2 regions of the Effusibacillus pohliae DSM 22757 genome follow, and region 1 is predicted to be linked to the other one. Evidence: riboswitches for the same ligand, from Rfam matches in the RefSeq annotation. Region 1 holds a riboswitch; the other holds the start of a gene.
The links. Region 1 has a riboswitch for thiamine pyrophosphate ahead of thiE (thiamine phosphate synthase). Riboswitches for the same ligand answer to the same signal wherever they lie in the genome.
Positions count from the first base shown of each region.

Region 2: it holds a riboswitch for thiamine pyrophosphate, as region 1 does, so the genes downstream of both, thiC (phosphomethylpyrimidine synthase ThiC) here and thiE (thiamine phosphate synthase) in region 1, are expected to answer to the same signal.

Region 1 covers NZ_AQXL01000121.1:66,326-75,178, forward strand. Annotated here, with positions in the region: gene C230_RS0110270 (response regulator transcription factor) at 1-618, shown strand, start outside; gene C230_RS0110275 (ATP-binding protein) at 615-2,390, shown strand; gene C230_RS21385 (YhcN/YlaJ family sporulation lipoprotein) at 2,538-3,119, opposite strand; gene C230_RS22570 (hypothetical protein) at 3,208-3,390, shown strand; gene C230_RS0110290 (CoA-binding protein) at 3,509-3,931, shown strand; TPP riboswitch at 4,132-4,255, shown strand; gene thiE (thiamine phosphate synthase) at 4,326-4,979, shown strand; gene thiS (sulfur carrier protein ThiS) at 4,963-5,163, shown strand; gene C230_RS0110305 (thiazole synthase) at 5,181-5,972, shown strand; gene C230_RS20095 (MBL fold metallo-hydrolase) at 5,984-6,637, shown strand; gene C230_RS0110315 (carbon starvation CstA family protein) at 6,768-8,843, shown strand; gene C230_RS0110320 (YbdD/YjiX family protein) at 8,850-8,853, shown strand, end outside.
Region 2 covers NZ_AQXL01000109.1:33,074-41,926, reverse strand. Annotated here, with positions in the region: gene C230_RS22410 (hypothetical protein) at 901-1,071, opposite strand; gene thiC (phosphomethylpyrimidine synthase ThiC) at 1,099-2,880, opposite strand; TPP riboswitch at 3,031-3,145, opposite strand; gene C230_RS0106040 (hypothetical protein) at 3,306-4,091, opposite strand; gene C230_RS23860 (C39 family peptidase) at 4,175-4,339, opposite strand; gene purD (phosphoribosylamine--glycine ligase) at 4,768-6,039, opposite strand; gene purH (bifunctional phosphoribosylaminoimidazolecarboxamide formyltransferase/IMP cyclohydrolase) at 6,477-8,084, opposite strand; gene purN (phosphoribosylglycinamide formyltransferase) at 8,136-8,853, opposite strand, start outside.

The sequences.
Region 1 (8,853 bases):
GAGGAAGCGGAAGATGGCCAGCAGGCGCTGGAAATGGCGTTCGCCAATGAGTATGACCTGATTGTGCTCGATTTGATGCTGCCGGGCATGGACGGCCGCAAAGTGTGCGAGGAAATCCGCAAAAAAAGCGACGTGCCGGTAATCATGCTGACCGCGGCCGGCGATGAATCGAGCCGTATCCACGGGTTTGAGCTGGGGGCGGACGATTATGTGGTGAAACCGTTTTCGCCGCGCGAGCTTGTGATGCGCGTGAAAGCGCTGTTAAAGCGGACGCAGCCGAAACACGACGCGGCGCATCAGGAGATCGCGCATGTTCTCTCCACACACGGACTGACGATCAACATGGATTCGCGCAAGGTGCTGGTGGAAGGGGAAGAGGTGTCGCTGACGCCGAAGGAATACGAACTGCTTTGTTACCTGGTGCAGCGTCCCGACAAGGTGTTTTCGCGTGAAGAATTGCTGCGGGATGTATGGAATTATCAGTTCTTCGGCGATCAGCGGACGGTCGATACGCATGTCAAGCGGTTGCGGGAAAAATTGGGACGCTATTCCGAAAAAGTGGCGGAAATGATCGTCACTGTTTGGGGAGTCGGGTACAAGTTCGAGGTGCGCGAGTGATCCGCAACAGCGTTGTTCTCAAGCTCTGGTTGACGATCATTGCGTTGGTCGTGTTTGTTCTGTCGCTGCTGGCCGTTTTCTTGGAACAGTTGTTTGATACTTATTTTTATTCCTCACAGGAAGAAGCGCTGACCAACCGGGCGGCCTATATCAGCAACCTGCTGGTGCGGGAAACGAACCCGAGCCTGGCGATCACGATCAGCGAGGAACTCCTGAAGGAATCGAACAGCCATATGTATATCATCGGGCCCCTGTTTTCCCAACGAGACTCGAATTATCTGGACGATTTTCCGCCCGACATCAGGCAGAAATTGCTGAATGGCGAACCGGTCCTGCGCCGCGGTACGACCCCCGGTTTCGGCAACTTCAAATCGGAAACGAACAGCGCCTGGGTGTTTTATCCGATTCTGGAGCAAAACCGATTGCGGGCAGTGCTACTGATTCATCAGCCGGTAGCGGAAATTGAAAAGGCGATCGAACAGATCCGCCGCCTGATTTTCTTTGCCGCCGCGGTCGGAGCGGCGCTGACCACCGGACTCGCTTTCGTGGTGTCCAAAAACCTGTCGCGGCCGGTCATTCAGATGACAAAAGTGGCGGAAAAAATGGCACAGGGCGATTTTCACGGGAAAGTGAACGTGGTGACCGGCGACGAGGTCGGCCGCCTTGGGCATACGTTAAACTTTCTGGCCGAAAGTCTGGCGGAAACGATCGACCATTTGTCGAAGGAAAAGGAACAGTTATCCGGAATTTTGCTGTCGATGACAGACGGTGTGGTGTCGGCCGACCTGGACGGGAAAGTGACACTCGCCAATCCGCCGGCGCAAAAATGGCTACGTGCCTTGTTGCTGAAAGAAACGGGCAGTCCAGGCGACGACCGGTTGCCGAAACAACTGGACGATCTGAAAAATCGGGTGCTGGAAGATCCGAAAACGAAAGTCACGGAACTCAACTGGCAAGGGCGTTATATTGCGCTGACGATGACCCCGCTGTACGAGCCGGGCAGGGAGGCGGTGCGCGGGGTGGTGGCCGTTTTTCGGGATGTCACGGAAGAGCGTACGCTGGAGCGGATGCGCAAGGATTTTGTGGCCAGCGTTTCGCACGAACTGCGCACGCCGCTGGCGATGATCCAGGGCTACGGGGAGGCTCTGCTGGACGAGTTCGGGGATGATCCGGAACAGCGCCGGGAACTTACCCACATCATCTTGGACGAGACGCACCGGATGAAGCGGCTGGTCAACGATTTGCTCGACCTGGCCCAGCTGGAGGCGGGACAGTTTGAGCTGCACACGTCGGAGATCGATCTGGCCAGCGTGGTCCGATCCGTTGGACGCAAGTTTCAGACATTGGCGCATGAACGCGGCCTCGATTTTCGAGTCGATTTTGACGAACACGAGTCGTACCCGATCGTCGGGGATTCGGATCGGTTGGAGCAGGTCCTGACAAATCTGATCGACAACGCGATGCGGCACACGTTGAGCGGTGGTGCCGTAACGGTCGCTATGCAGAAGGAAGAGCATTATGTGCGGGTATCGGTGTCCGATACCGGGGAAGGGATTCCGGAAGAGGATTTGCCGTTTATTTTTGAGCGCTTCTACAAAGTGGACAAAGCGCGTACCCGCTCGAAAGGCGGCACCGGTCTGGGCTTGTCGATCGCGAAAAATATCGTGCAAAAACACCGGGGCGAAATCGTGGTGTCGAGCGCGCTCGGAAAAGGCACTACCTTCACCGTCATCCTGCCGCTCCTGCAAAAAGACGCACCCCTGCACGCGTAACGGTGCAGGGGGATGTTTCTCAACAACTCCGCCCCAGACATGGTGGAATTGTTTGCCCACGCCACTTTGTGGGGGGATTTTTCCGGGGTCCCCAGCAAAGTACTCGAAATACGCTTCAGAGCTTTGCTTCACAATGCTGGGGCGCTGTTATGTTTCCGGCAGCAGCCGGCTTAATATATCGGCGAGTTCATCGGCAAACGACGAGACGGGCCGGCCGGCGCGGACGCCTGCGGCCATTTTGCGAATCCGCGTCACCGTGTCGACGTCCGCTGTGACAACCGCCTTGTACCCCGGCCCCGTTCGTTCGGCAGCTTCTTTGACCGAATATTTCACCGTGTCGATCTTGGAACCGCTGATATCCGACTTCAAATCGATCCCGATCAGGGCGAGGCGGCCGGTCAACAGCACATAAGCCCGTTCCACGCCGGGAATGCCTGTCAATACCTGTGCGATATGATCCGCCTGTTGCGAAGCGTTGCCGTATGCTTCCGAACGTTTTTCCTGTTGCGGGGAGCGGATGTTTTTTTGCTGGTCGGGGTTGGCCGGTTTGTCTTGCGCTTCCTTTGCTGACGGATGCTCTTCGCCTGGCGGGGTCCGCTCCTGGCCCGGTTTGCTCATGCCGTCGGGGGTCGGCCCGTATTTTGGCGCCTGGGCGGACGGGCGGCAGCCGGCCAGCGAAAGAAAGGCGCACAGCGCCAGCAGCACCGATGTCCATTTCTTCAAATTCATCTCCTATCACCTCGACCATAGTATTTCCAACAAAAGAAAATATCGTGAGGGATCTCACGGTAATTTTGGCGGAATATGGGGTAGTATAGTGTCTGAGGTGACAAGCATGGCGTGGGTGTATTACGGAAAACTGTTCGACAGCAAATTTCAGGCCGGTTGCCTGGCTGCCCGCATTCGTGATGATTGGTGGATCCAGCAATACCGGGCGCCGCGGTTTGTCGGGATTTTTCAGACGAAGTCGGGCCGTTACGGCGTCAAATGCCTGTGGTGACAGTTTTCACGTGGAACACAATTCGAAAAATTCGAGAAATATGTCGAAACGACCCGTTTAACCCCGCAAGCTGTCGGATCACCCCGACGACAAGAGAATCAAACGAGGAGGAACGCGCATGCACAAAAATCCGGATGATCAAAAATTGGCCGAACTGCTGCGGCAATCGAAAACGATCGCGGTGGTCGGGCTGTCGGACGATCCGGCGAAAGCGAGCAACCAGGTGGCGCAATACCTGCAATCGCAAGGGTATGAAATCGTGCCTGTGAATCCGAACGCGACGACCGTGCTCGGCCGGAAAGCGCACGCCAGCCTGCTGGATGTGGAAGAACCGGTTGACATCGTCGATGTATTCCGCAGAAGCGAGCAAATCCCGGAAGTGGTCGACCAGGTGCTGCAAATGCGACAGAAGCCGAAGGCGGTGTGGATCCAACTGGGCATCGTCAACAACGAGCAGTGCAAGCGGATCGAAGAAGCCGGCATCATGGCGATTCAGGATTCCTGCATCAAGGTGGAACACAACCGGTTGCTGGAACAATGATTCTCCATTGGTCACCCATTTTCTCCACAGATAAACGCACGGAATGAACATCGGCGCTTCTGGTTTTCCCCTGAAACCAGGGTCGATGTACTGAGCAACACTCCTCCCTGCGTAGCGTTGTGTGGTGGTCGGGAAAAACAGGAACGTCATCACCCCTTTTCTTCCGCTTGAGATTATGGTACAGTTTTGGGTAACTGAATAGTTTCCACTAGGGGTGCTGGGAGACCGGCTGAGAGAGGAGCGATCCTCAACCCTTGGAACCTGTCAGGCAATTTGTTGTCTGGGCTGGGTAATGCCAGCGTAGGGAAGTGGCGACTTGATTCAGGCTGGTCGGATGCCGTCTTCCTGTCGGAAGCGGCTTTTTTGATTACCAGGCAGAGAAAGTGTGGAAGTGATGGACAGCAGATTGTACGTGATCACCGGCTCCGCCTTTTTAAAGGGCAGGCGCCTGGAAGATGTGATTCGCCAGGCGATTGGCGGCGGAGCAGACTGTATCCAATTGCGGGAAAAAGAGGCCACGTCCCGCGAATTGCTGGAGATGGCTGTGCTGTTGCGGCGGATCACCCGCGAGACAGACATCCGGTTCATCGTCAACGACCGGGTTGATATCGCGTTAGCAGCCGATGCGGATGGCGTGCATTTGGGGCAGGACGATCTGCCGATTGCGGTGGCGAGAAAGCTGCTCGGACCGGAAAAAATCATCGGCATCTCGACGCACAGCGTGCAGGAAGCGATCGCTGCCGAACAGGCGGGCGCCGATTACATAGGACTTGGCCCGATTCACCCAACGCAAACCAAACTGGATGCGGAACCTGTGATCGGCGTGGAAGGGGTGCGGGAAGTGCGGCGTCATGTGTCGATTCCGATTGTCGCGATCGGCGGCATCAAACAGCCGGACGTGGCAGAAATCATCCGCGCAGGCGCCAACGGGGTAGCGGTGATCAGCGCGATCATCGGAGCGAATGACGTGTATGCCGCAGCCGCGGCCATGCGTGCCGAGGTGGATCGGATCAGAGAGGAAGGGAAACCGCATGGAACTGACGATTAACGGGCAGATGAGATCGATTCCCGGGGCAAAAACTCTGATCGACCTGGTGAACCATTACGGGCTCAACGACAAGATCATTGTGATCGAGCACAATCTGCAGATTGTGCCGCGTGAGAAGTATGGGGATACGGAACTGGCCCCCGGCGACAAAATTGAGATCGTCCACTTTGTGGGCGGCGGTTGATGAGGAGGATGTTGAGAATGTCGACAGAAACACTCCAGGCGGATGTTTTGCGGATTGGGGATCATGTCTTCACTTCCCGATTGTTTTTGGGGACCGGCAAGTTTCCCGATCTGGACATTCAACAGAAGGCGGTCGAAGCGTCCGGCACGGAAGTGCTGACATTTGCCGTGCGCCGCCTGAATCTGGACAACCCGGATGCGCCCAATTTTCTGGAAAGGCTGGATCTGAAACAATTCACCCTACTGCCGAACACGGCAGGCGCCGCAACCGCGGAAGAGGCTGTTCGCATCGCCCGCTTGGCGAAAGCGTCCGGCCTGTGCGACATGATTAAAGTGGAAGTGATCGGGGATCCGAAGACCCTCTTGCCGGATCCGATCGAGACGCTGAAAGCGACCGAAATCCTTGTGCAAGAGGGCTTCACGGTGCTGACATACACCTCCGACGACCCGATTTTGGCACGGCGTTTGCAAGAGGCGGGCGCACATGCGGTGATGCCGGGCGCTTCGCCGATCGGCTCCGGACTTGGAATTTTAAATCCGCATTACCTGAAGTTTATCATCGAAGAGGCCAAAGTTCCGGTCATCATCGACGCGGGCGTCGGTTCTCCGGCCGATGCGGCGCTTGCGATGGAATTGGGGGCTGACGGGGTGTTGCTGAACACCGCTGTTGCCGGTGCGCAGGATCCCGTATTGATGGCGGAAGCGATGAAGCTGGCGGTGGAAGCCGGACGCAAAGGATTTCTGGCCGGAAGAATCGCCAAAAAACGGTACGCCAGCGCCTCCTCGCCGGTTGAAGGCATGATTGAATAGGGGGTGCGGCCATGCATGTCCAATGGTTTTCGCTTGGCGCATTTCAGACCAACTGCTACGTTCTGACCGATGAATCGACGCGCACAGCGATCGTCATCGATCCCGGCTACAATCCGGATATCGTGTTAGATGCGGTTGACGGGTACCGGGTGACCCATATTTTACTGACGCATGCCCACCTGGATCATATTGGAGGATTGCGCCAGCTGAAAGAAGCAACCGGCGCTCCGATCTACATCCATGAAAATGAAAAAGAATGGCTGACCGACCCGATGTTAAACGGTTCCGGCCGATGGCCACAATTGGGCGGGCCGATTACAGGGCCCGCGGCCGACGGATTTGTGGCGGAAGGCGATACGATCCCGTTCGCCGGTCGCAAGCTGTCGGTGCTGTTTGTACCCGGCCATTCTCCCGGATCGGTGGCGTATCTTTTGCAAGACCAGGTGTTCGCCGGGGATACGCTGTTTTACGGAAGCATCGGCCGAACCGACTTGCCGGGCGGCGATTTTGATACTTTAATCAACAGCATTCGAAGCAAACTGTACACGCTCCCTCCGAACACGGTGGTCTACCCGGGACATGGACCGGAGACAACGATCGAACGGGAGCGGAAATCGAATCCGTTTGTGAGGGACAATTTTGTGCATGGCGGTGAAAGAGAGTGATGGGCCGCTCTCATCACTCTTTTTTCTATTTCCTTAATAAAATTAAAGGATTGATTTTTCCAAGATGTAATGAATATAATGGGATTAGCCATATTTTAATTGTTAGAAAATTTTTCGAAGGGGGATCATTGTGAAAAAAGGATTGCTTTCCATCCTTATCTGGACGGCGATCTCGGTCCTGGGAGCGGCCGCGTTCGGCTTGTTAGCGCTTTCGAGGGGAGAAACGATTTCCGCCGCCTGGCTGATTGTGGCCGCTGTCTGTACCTATGCGGTCGCTTACCGGTTTTATAGTAAGTTTATCGCCAGAAAGATTTATGAAGTGAACGACAATCGGGCGACTCCCGCCGAAATCCATAACGACGGGAAAGATTATGTCCCCACGCAAAAATGGGTCTTGTTCGGACACCATTTTGCCGCCATCGCTGGGGCGGGCCCGCTTGTAGGGCCGATTCTTGCGGCGCAGATGGGCTACCTGCCGGGTGCGCTCTGGATCATCATCGGCGTCGTGTTGGCCGGTGCCGTGCAGGACTGCGTGATTTTGATGGCGTCGATGCGCCGCAACGGAAAGTCGCTCGGCCAAATGGCGAAGGAAGAGGTCGGTCCGTTCGGCGGTATGATCGCATCGTTCGGCATTCTCGCAATCATGATCATCCTGATCGCGGTGCTCGGTCTGGTGGTTGTGAAGGCGCTTGCAGAATCGCCGTGGGGCGTGTTCACGATCGCGATGACGATCCCGATCGCCATCTTCATGGGCGTGTACATGCGGTATATCCGTCCCGGCCGCGTGCTGGAAGGATCGCTGATCGGCTTCGCCCTATTGATGCTGTCTCTGTGGGCCGGCCAATATGTGGCGGCCGATCCGACGCTGGCGAAAATGTTCACGTTTACAGCGGATAAATTGGCGATCATGATCGCGATTTACGGCTTTATCGCGTCTATTTTGCCCGTCTGGCTGCTGCTGGCGCCGCGCGACTATCTCAGCTCATTCCTGAAGATCGGCACCATCTTCCTGCTGGCATTCGGCATTCTGATCGTGTTGCCCGATTTGAAAATGCCGGCCATCAGCCGGTTTGTCGACGGAACCGGGCCCGTGTTCGCCGGTCCGTTGTTCCCGTTCCTGTTTATTACCATCGCCTGCGGTGCGGTTTCCGGATTCCACTCGCTGGTTTCGTCCGGCACCACGCCGAAGATGCTGGAAAAAGAATCCCATTCCCGCATGATCGGGTACGGGGGAATGCTGATGGAGTCCGGAGTTGCGGTGATGGCCTTGGTCGCCGCCTGCGCACTGGAGCCGGGCTTGTATTTCGCGATGAACTCGCCGGCTGCTGTGATCGGCGCCGATGCGGCAAAAGCAGCTGCCACGATTTCGTCCTGGGGATTCCAGGTGACGCCGGATCAAATTACAAATGCGGCGAAAGAAATCGGCGAGAAGACGATTCTGTCGCGAACGGGCGGCGCTCCGACGCTGGCTGTCGGCATGGCGGAGATTTTCTCGCGATTCCTGGCGGGCGCGAAAGCGTTCTGGTATCACTTTGCGATCCTGTTTGAAGCGGTGTTTATCCTGACGACAATCGACGCCGGAACCCGGATCGGCCGATTCATGATCCAGGATATCGTCGGAAACTTCTACAAACCGTTCGCCCGCACGGACGTGTTTGCATACAATGTGGTTGCATCCGCCCTGATTACGCTTGGTTGGGGGTACTTCCTGTACCAGGGAGCTGTCGACCCGTTTGGCGGCATCAACTCGCTGTGGGCATTGTTCGGCATCTCGAACCAGATGCTGGCGGGAATCGCTCTGGCGGTCGCCACCACGATCATCATCAAAATGGGGAAAGCCCGTTATGCCTGGGTGACGATCGTGCCGTTCATCTGGCTGTGCGTGACGACTCTGGGAGCAGCATTCATGAAGCTGTTCTCCTCCGATCCGAAGATCGGCTTCTACGCTCATGCACGACCTTATGAGGCCGCCATTGCCCAAGGGAAAGTGCTGGCGCCGGCCAAGAATATGAACGTGATGCATCAGATCGTGTTCAACGATAAACTGGATGCGGCGGTAACGGCAGTGTTTATTGCGGTTGTGATTCTGTTGATCCTGAATGCGTTCTGGACCTGGTACAAGATCCTGGTGCGCAAGGAAAAAGTAGAGCTGAAGGAAACCCCATTTATTCAGTCGCAGATCCCGACCACTACGATTGGAAGGTGATCGGCTGTGA
Region 2 (8,853 bases), on a different contig from region 1:
CTGCAGGTAGGCTTCATGAGAACGAGCAACGGGAATCATGAACATCACCCAAACCGTCTAGTAGTAGGCAATTAGATGCCTCCATCGCGATTGTTGGGGTGATTTGAAAAAGTCAAGAGGAAAATTTGTTCGCACTCCTGTTTTGGGGGTGAAACAATAAATGGCCCTAGTCAAGAGACTAGAGCCTGTAAGGAAATTTTAATTCCGAGAGTCTACAGCTAGAGTGAGGGGGTGGTTATCCACCCCCTCCTCATCAAACCGCACTTCCCCCGACCGGACTTTCACCGGCTAGATAACGCGTGCTTTGGCTGGGCACGCCACTTAAAAAGCCGCTAAAGACGGTTCTTTTACGGCAAATAAGGATAGAAAATGCTGATAACTGCCCACAGCCAAGGCTAATGCAGCAAGCCCGCCGATAACCAGCTTAGCCTTCATTGTCAGTTCCCCCATTTCAATTTCAAATGACCTTGTCTGTGTCAAGTGGGTCCAATTGATTGGATACCCTGTCTCATGACTGCACTGACTCCATCTTCAATAACGTGGGCAAGACTCAGTGCATGACTCAAACAGGCCGAAAAGGTTACACGTTGACACTCCGCACGCCTCCAGGCGTGTGATGCCTGGGAGTACTCCCGTATCTGAGAGTTCTGACTTGCGTCTCAAGCGATCCCCGTTGACCCCGCGGCTGAGTCCGCTTAGGCGGACAGATCACGAAGGCGCAAACCTTCGCGCAGAATGTTTTGCGCGACGTTGACGACCCGATCAATGAATTTTGCCACACACCGGGCACGTCCACTCCCAGTCATGTCTTTCGCCCTGGTGTTTCGATGTCCGCAGAACGTCGAAAAAATTGAGCCACTGCCTGAAAAGCAAGTGGCTCTCTTATTGTTTTGGCCGGCATCAATAATACAGTGACTGGGCAAGGTTGCACTTGATACAGGTTTGCGTGTACCGGTCTTCCAAAAATTCATGCGCACACGTCTTGCGGATCTTTTCCAACTCGATTTTCAATTGATAGATCCGGTTGGAAAGCTCCGCGATTTCCCGCTCGATCTGCTGCACCCGGTTCATCGATGCGCCCTCCCGAACCGACAGCTGTTAGCGGTAAATCTGGTTGCCCGCTTCACGGAATTCCTTCGCTTTCTCTTCCAATCCCATGTCGATCGCCGTTTCCAGGGCGAGCCCTTTCGCTTCCGCATATTCGCGAATATCCTGCGTAATCCGCATGCTGCAGAACTTCGGCCCGCACATCGAGCAGAAGTGGGCCGTTTTGGCCGCTTCCGCCGGCAGCGTTTCGTCATGGTACTCCATCGCCCGTTCCGGATCGAGCGACAAATTGAACTGGTCGCGCCAACGGAATTCAAAGCGTGCTTTGGACAGCGCATCGTCCCGTTTTTGCGCATTCGGGTGGCCTTTCGCCAGGTCGGCCGCATGCGCCGCGATCTTGTAGGCAATCACACCTTCCCGGACATCGTTTTTATTCGGCAGGCCAAGGTGTTCCTTCGGAGTCACATAACACAACATGGCGGTGCCGAACCAGCCGATCATCGCTGCGCCGATGGCTGAAGTAATATGGTCGTAGCCGGGCGCGATGTCGGTCGTCAGCGGCCCCAACGTATAGAACGGTGCCTCCTGGCAGATTTCCATCTGCAAGTCGACGTTTTCTTTGATTTTGTGCATCGGTACGTGCCCCGGACCTTCGATCATCACCTGCACGTCGTGCTTCCAGGCGATCCGGGTCAGCTCGCCCAGCGTCCGCAGTTCCGCAAACTGGGCTTCGTCGTTCGCATCGGCGATCGAGCCCGGCCGCAGGCCGTCCCCCAACGAGAAGCAGACATCGTACGCTTTCATGATCTCACAAATCTCTTCGAAGTGGGTGTACAGAAAATTCTCCTTGTGATGCGCCAGACACCAGGCCGCCATAATCGAGCCGCCGCGGGAGACGATACCGGTCACCCGCTTTGCCGTCAACGGGATGTAGCGCAGCAGCACACCCGCATGGATCGTGAAGTAATCGACGCCTTGTTCCGCCTGTTCGATCAATGTATCGCGGAAGACCTCCCAGCTGAGGTCTTCGACGACTCCCCCCACTTTTTCCAGCGCCTGATAGATCGGCACCGTTCCGACCGGCACCGGCGAGTTGCGAATGATCCATTCACGGGTCGTGTGAATGTTCTTGCCGGTGGACAGATCCATGATCGTGTCGGCTCCCCAGCGAATCGCCCATGTCATTTTCTCCACTTCTTCCTCAATCGAGGAGGCGACCGCCGAATTGCCAATGTTCGCATTCACTTTCACGTGGAAGTTGCGGCCGATAATCATCGGTTCGCTTTCCGGATGATTGATGTTCGCCGGGATGATCGCCCGGCCGCGCGCCACCTCGTCGCGCACGAATTCAGGGGAGACGCCTTCGCGAATCGCGATGAATTCCATCTCCGGCGTAATGATCCCTTTGCGGGCATAGTGCAGCTGCGTCACATTTTGTCCCGGTTTTGCCCGCAACGGCCGCCGGTTCACCCCCGGAAACACCTGCCGGTTGGCCCGCGGGTCACCCGCCCGATAGCCGTCGTCCTCCGGCTTCACTTCGCGTCCCTCATACTCTTCTACATCGCCCCGTTCCAGGATCCAGTTGCGGCGGATCGGTGGCAGCCCTTGCCGGATATCCACCCTATAGGCCGGATCTGTATAGGGACCGCTCGTATCGTACACGCGGACCGGTTCATTCGGTACTTCACCGGTTGGTGTCGATGTCGGATGCAGCTCGATCTCGCGCATCGGCACGCGCAAATCAGGTCTGGAACCTTGCACGTACACTTTTTTGCTGCCCGGAAACGACGTTAGCAAAGCGATGTTTTGTTGCCCTTCCATTGTTTGCGACATGGTGAGACCTCCTTTTTTTCCCAAACAAAATGACGTGGATTCCAGGACCCGACCGGTTGGCGCATCGGCTGCAGCAAAAAACCGGATCCTACCTGATGAGGACCCGGCCGTCGACTGAAGTCGGCTGTGCATGATGCCCGAACCGCAGATGTATGTAGCCAACTACTTTCCTACGCTGGTATTATCCAGATCAGGTCCTGAGGGTTAAGGAACTTCATCGCGTCCCTCTCTCAGCCCAGGCTCATGGGCACCCCTAGTAGCAACATCGTATTGAATTTTTACAACTTTAGCATACCGGATGCAGTCCCGTTTGGCAAGGGGAAACCGCGACACTGTGTTGTTCGTCAGTGATATTGTCACCCTGTAACTCGTCTGTGAAAATGTCACCATGTAGAGGGAGTTTGAGTTCCTTGTCCACAGATAAATTAGTTGGCTTGCTTGCGTTTTCTTACCATGACATAACCGAACGTGCCAAGAGCAACTAACCCTCCGCCAATCGGAAGATAGTATTTGCTTCCCGCATTGCTTGAGTCTGAGTTCAAGACCGCACCACCTGCTTGCACCGCTCCATTTTTGCTCTCCGATGCCTTTTCTTTTTTCAATTTATCAAGTTTCGCTTCGAAATCCGCCATCGGTACGAAGCTATGTTTTTTCAGTTTTAAAAATTCATGATCCCTCATCGGAACAATACTACTTTCACCTGTCACGTGTTGGACAGCAAAGATATACAGACCAAATCGTTGATCGTATAAGAGTTTTGCGCTGTCTGTATCTTTTAGCAGTTTCTTTGCGTCTTGGAGGTCTTGTTCGAAGCTAGTATTATTTTTGATGTTGAAAATGCTCCATTTTCCGTTTTCTTCAGTGGCAAACACGATACCGGCAGGCTTACCATTTACTCGAATCGGAAAAATATATCCGCCAAATGTAAAACTGTTACCGTTCGCTTCGATTTTGTTCGAAACAACAAAATACGGTATTCCGTCTCCCAGTTGAGCATTCGCAAACGAATCATCAGCGTTTACCCCAAAGTTATCCTTCGCAGCATCCAAAGGTTTTTGATAGTTCAAAAAATCAGCTTCAATCATTGATTTTACACCTTTATTTGCGTACTGAGTTATTGGATCATTGTCAGCAAGAGCGGATTGATTTTGAACCAAAAGCATACATGCGATGAACATCAAAATCACAAGACGTGCAAAGTTATATTTCATAATGGTTTCCCTTCTTTACTACATATACGTAAATGTAGTAAAGGGTGTTCACCCAGGTCCACTGAGCGTTATCAACAAAGTCGTTATAATGCCTTAATGTTGTACGATGCATCCAAAGGATCAATATAATACACATCAGACTTCGGTACCGACGTGTCCTGATAATAGCCACGAATTACAAATACGTGACCAGTACCACTCCCCCCCTTCCATGTAATAAGTGCGATTATTGGTTCCCCATTGTTTATCTGATTTTATACTTTGACAAACCTTTTTGCATGTCATAGACAGTACCTGGTTCGTTTACAGCAGACCCCTTAACGTATACGACAATATCGGTTTGTGTGGCATTGGCTCCCAAATAATCTTCCCCCTTTCGAAATAGATTTTTGTAGGCAAACTCGACTACAATTTCAATATAATACCAGGTAGTCAGAATTTCAACTCTATTTCTATAAATCCGTTTTCCCCTTTAACTCACTCGAAGTCGTTTATGACAATCTCTCGGCAGGAAAGCCCCCGCCCAAGACGAAAAAAAGGGTTGCGTCATCACGCAAACCCTCGATGGATCACCCGTGTAACGGTGACAAAGTCACCGGCCTTGACGGATGTGTATTCTATTTACCGTGATTGCTGTGACCGTTCTCTGTTAGAACTCAAGCGGTTCAGCGGCTCTCTATTTTTCTCCTCGAAACGCCTTGTCCGAAATGTCCTTCCGGTAGTGCATGCCGGCAAAATGAATCGCCTGCACCCCGCGGTACGCCGCTTCTTTCGCCGCTTTCAGGTCGGCGCCGAACCCGGTCACGCCGAGTACCCGGCCGCCGTTGGTGACATATCGGCCTTCCACAAAATCGGTTCCCGCATGAAACACGACAACCTGCTCCGGCAGCCGGTCAAGCCCCTCGATCGGGTCCCCTTTCCGGTAGGCTCCCGGATAGCCTTGCGCCGCTAGAATCACGCAGACGGCCGCCCCATTTTTCCAGGCGAGCCGGATGTCCTGTAGGCGTCCGTCGATCACCGCATCGATCACGTCGACCAGATCGTTTTCCAGCAAAGGCAGTACCACCTGCGCCTCCGGATCGCCAAACCGCGCGTTAAACTCGATCACCTTCGGGCCTTCCGCGGTCAGCATCAGCCCGGCGTACAGCACCCCTTTGTACGGCGTGCCCCGCGCCACCATCGCTTCCGCCACCGGTCGGACGATCGTCGCCTCGATTCCCTGCAGCAATTCGTCCGTCACGCGAGGCACCGGAGCATACGTGCCCATCCCGCCTGTATTCGGTCCCTGGTCGCCGTCAAATACCTGCTTATGATCCTGGGACGGCACCATCAGCTTGACGTTTTTGCCGTCCACAAACGCGAGGACGGTGGCTTCCTCGCCCGCCAGAAACTGTTCGATCACCACGCGGCTGCCCGCTTCCCCGAACGTCTTCGCCTGCAAAATCGACCGCACGGCCTCTTCCGCTTCCGCCACCGTTTTCGCCACGATCACGCCCTTACCTGCCGCCAGCCCGTCCGCTTTGACGACGATCGGCGCCCCCTGTTCGCGAACGTACTGCAAAGCGGGTTCCGCTTCCGTAAACACTTGATACTTGGCGGTCGGAATTCCGTGCGTCAGCATCAGATCTTTTGCAAACGACTTGCTTCCTTCCAGTAGAGCCGCTTCCCGCCGCGGGCCGAAAATGCGCAGCCCGCGCGCTTCAAACGCATCGACCACGCCCGCCAGCAGCGCCGCCTCCGGCCCCACCACCGTCAGATCGATCGCTTCCCGTTCCGCAAAATCGGCCAACTGCTCGACCGCATCGGCGGCAATCGGCACACACTCCGCCAGTTGGGCAATTCCGGCATTGCCGGGTGCGCAGTACACCTTCCGCACGCGCGGACTCTGGGCCAATTTCCAGACGAGCGCATGTTCGCGGCCGCCGCCGCCAATCACAAGCACCTTCAAATCAATCGCCCTCCTTCCCGTTTGTTCGACAGACAGGGTCTGACCTTTGCCTGCAGGCGCGCCGGACCTGTTATTCCGTACGCGCCTACAGCCCGATAAGGTCTGACCGGATATTTGCCGCTTCGCCTCCACTTACCGCAACGGCCGCAGGAATTCTCATGTCAAACGATGTCGCACGGTGCAGCCATTTGTCCGGAACAATCGGTCTGACCTGTCCCGCACCAACGATTGCCGATGCCACCCAGCTTGCCGGGCGGTTGCCTGTCAGATCGTAACCGATTTTCCCGCTCCTTGTCGAATGCGAAAATTCGACACCCGTTTCGACGCGTAAATTTTCCCAAACAAGCGTCGAAGGTTCACCATACGAAAGATACCTTCGCACACACGTATCCTTTTTGTGTGCCGTACTCCGCCCCGCATGGAAAGTTCGCACACGATCAATGCTTGAAATGGCGGATGCCGGTGAATACCATCGCGATTCCGTGGCGGTCGGCCGCTTCGATCGACGCGGCATCCTTGATCGAGCCGCCCGGCTGGATGATCGCGGTAACCCCCGCTTTCGCCGCCTCTTCCACCGTATCGGGCAGCGGGAAAAATGCATCCGACGCGAGCACCGCTCCGTTCGCCAGCTCGCCAGCCTGTTCGATCGCGATCCGCGCTGCTCCGACCCGGTTCATCTGCCCCGCTCCGATGCCGATCGTGCGGTTCTCCCGCGCCAGAACGATCGCGTTTGACTTCACATGCTTGACCACTTTCCAGGCGAACAACAGCTGCCCCAATTCTTCTTCCGTCGGTTGCCGGCGAGTGACCACCTGCAGGTCGTCCGGCGAAACGGTCTTCAGGTCCAGTTCTTGCACCAGTAACCCGCCCGCCACTTTCAGTGTGGTGAGCTGATTGGCCAACGGAGATGCGGACTGCTCTCCCGCTTGCGCAGTTGCACCTTCGACCGTCTCCAGCATCCGCAAAGCATTATCCGCTTTCGGTCCGATCGCGGCTTCCAGTAAGCGGAGATTTTTCTTTTGCGTCAAAATCTCGAACGCTTCCGGCTCGAAACCGGGCGCAATAATGATCTCCAAAAACAGTTCCGCCATCGCCTGCGCGGTCGGAGCGTCGACCGTTCGGTTCAACGCGATGATGCCGCCAAAAATCGAGACGGGATCCGCCTCATACGCTTTCTGCCAGGCGCCGAAAATCGTATCGGCAGTCCCGACGCCGCACGGATTGGTATGTTTTACCGCAACCACCGCCGGTTCCGTGAACTCCTTGACAATCGCCATCGCCGCATTCGCATCGTTGATATTGTTGTAGGACAATTCCTTGCCGTGCAGTTGTCTCGCGCCGGCGATCGTGTCGGCTCCGGCTGCCGGCTCCCGATAGAACGCCGCTTGCTGGTGCGGATTTTCCCCGTAGCGAAGATCCTGCGCCTTCTCGTACGTCAATGTGATCGTTTCCGGGAATTCCTCGCCCACCTGGCGGGTCATGTACTGGGCCACCAGCGCGTCGTAAGCGGCAGTGTGGCGGAACACTTTCGCCGCCAGCGCCAGCCGCGTAGTCACCGGCAGTGGTTTGCCTTCGTCGAGGCTTTCGATCACCAGACCGTAGTCGGCCGCGTCAACAAGAACGATCACGTCCCGGTAGTTTTTCGCCGCCGCCCGCAGCATCGATGGCCCGCCGATATCGATATTTTCGATCGCCTCCTCATGCGTCACGCCAGGCTTTAGAATCGTCTGCTTGAACGGATACAGGTTGACGACCACCAGATCGATCGGCCGGATGCCCAGCCGCCCGATCGCCTGCATATGTTCCTCATTGTCCCGCACTGCCAGCAGCCCGCCGTGAATGTTCGGATGCAGCGTCTTCACCCGGCCGTCCATAATCTCCGGAAATCCGGTCACATCCGAAATCCCGGTCACCGGAATCCCCGCCTGCTCCAGCAGTTTGGCAGTACCGCCGGTCGATACGATCTCCACGTTGTGCCGAACGAGCGCCCGGGCCAAATCGACGATGCCGGTCTTGTCCGATACGCTGATCAATGCTCGTCTCATGTTGTTTGATTCCCCCGTTCCCAAACTGCAACGTTATGGTTAGTCTCTTGCCTATCCAATCCAATACTCCACCTCATTGCCGCGGAGCAGAATCCGTCCGTTCGCAAAATCACGCACCACTTGCGGCAGCAGCCGGTGTTCCGCCGCCTGAATCTTCGCCGTCAGGGTGTCTCTCGTCTCGTTTGACTCAATCGCCACTTTTTCCTGTGCAATCACAGGCCCCGTGTCCATCCCCTCATCGACAAAATGAACCGTTACCCCCGTATATGACACCCCTGCCTGCAAAGCCTGGCCGATCGCATCCTTGCCCGGAAACGCCGGCAATAGCGAGGGATGCAAATTGAGAATCCGCCCCCGGTACGGTTCCAACAGCGTCGGTCCGACCAGCCGCATGTAACCGGCAAGCACGATAAAATCCACCCGTTTCGCCCGCAACTCCTCTAAAATTCGCGTTTCATAAGCCGCTTTGTCAGGAAATTCCTTCGGAACCAGCACCAGTGCCGGAACGCCGGCCTGTTCCGCCCGTTCGATCGCTTTCGCTCCCGGCTTGTCGCAGACGACCAGGACGATCCGGGCACCACCCAACTCGCCTGCAGCAGCCCGATCCAGCAGAACCTGCAGATTGCTCCCGGTCCCGGACGCAAACACGGCGATCCGCTTGCCGGCGGTTGCGTTTTCAATCCCTGGCCCCCCGTCAAAAGCCGTCACCGGCCCCCCTTCACCGGACGCGGCTCCCGAAAAGGAATCCCCGCTTGCTGTTCCCCGCATT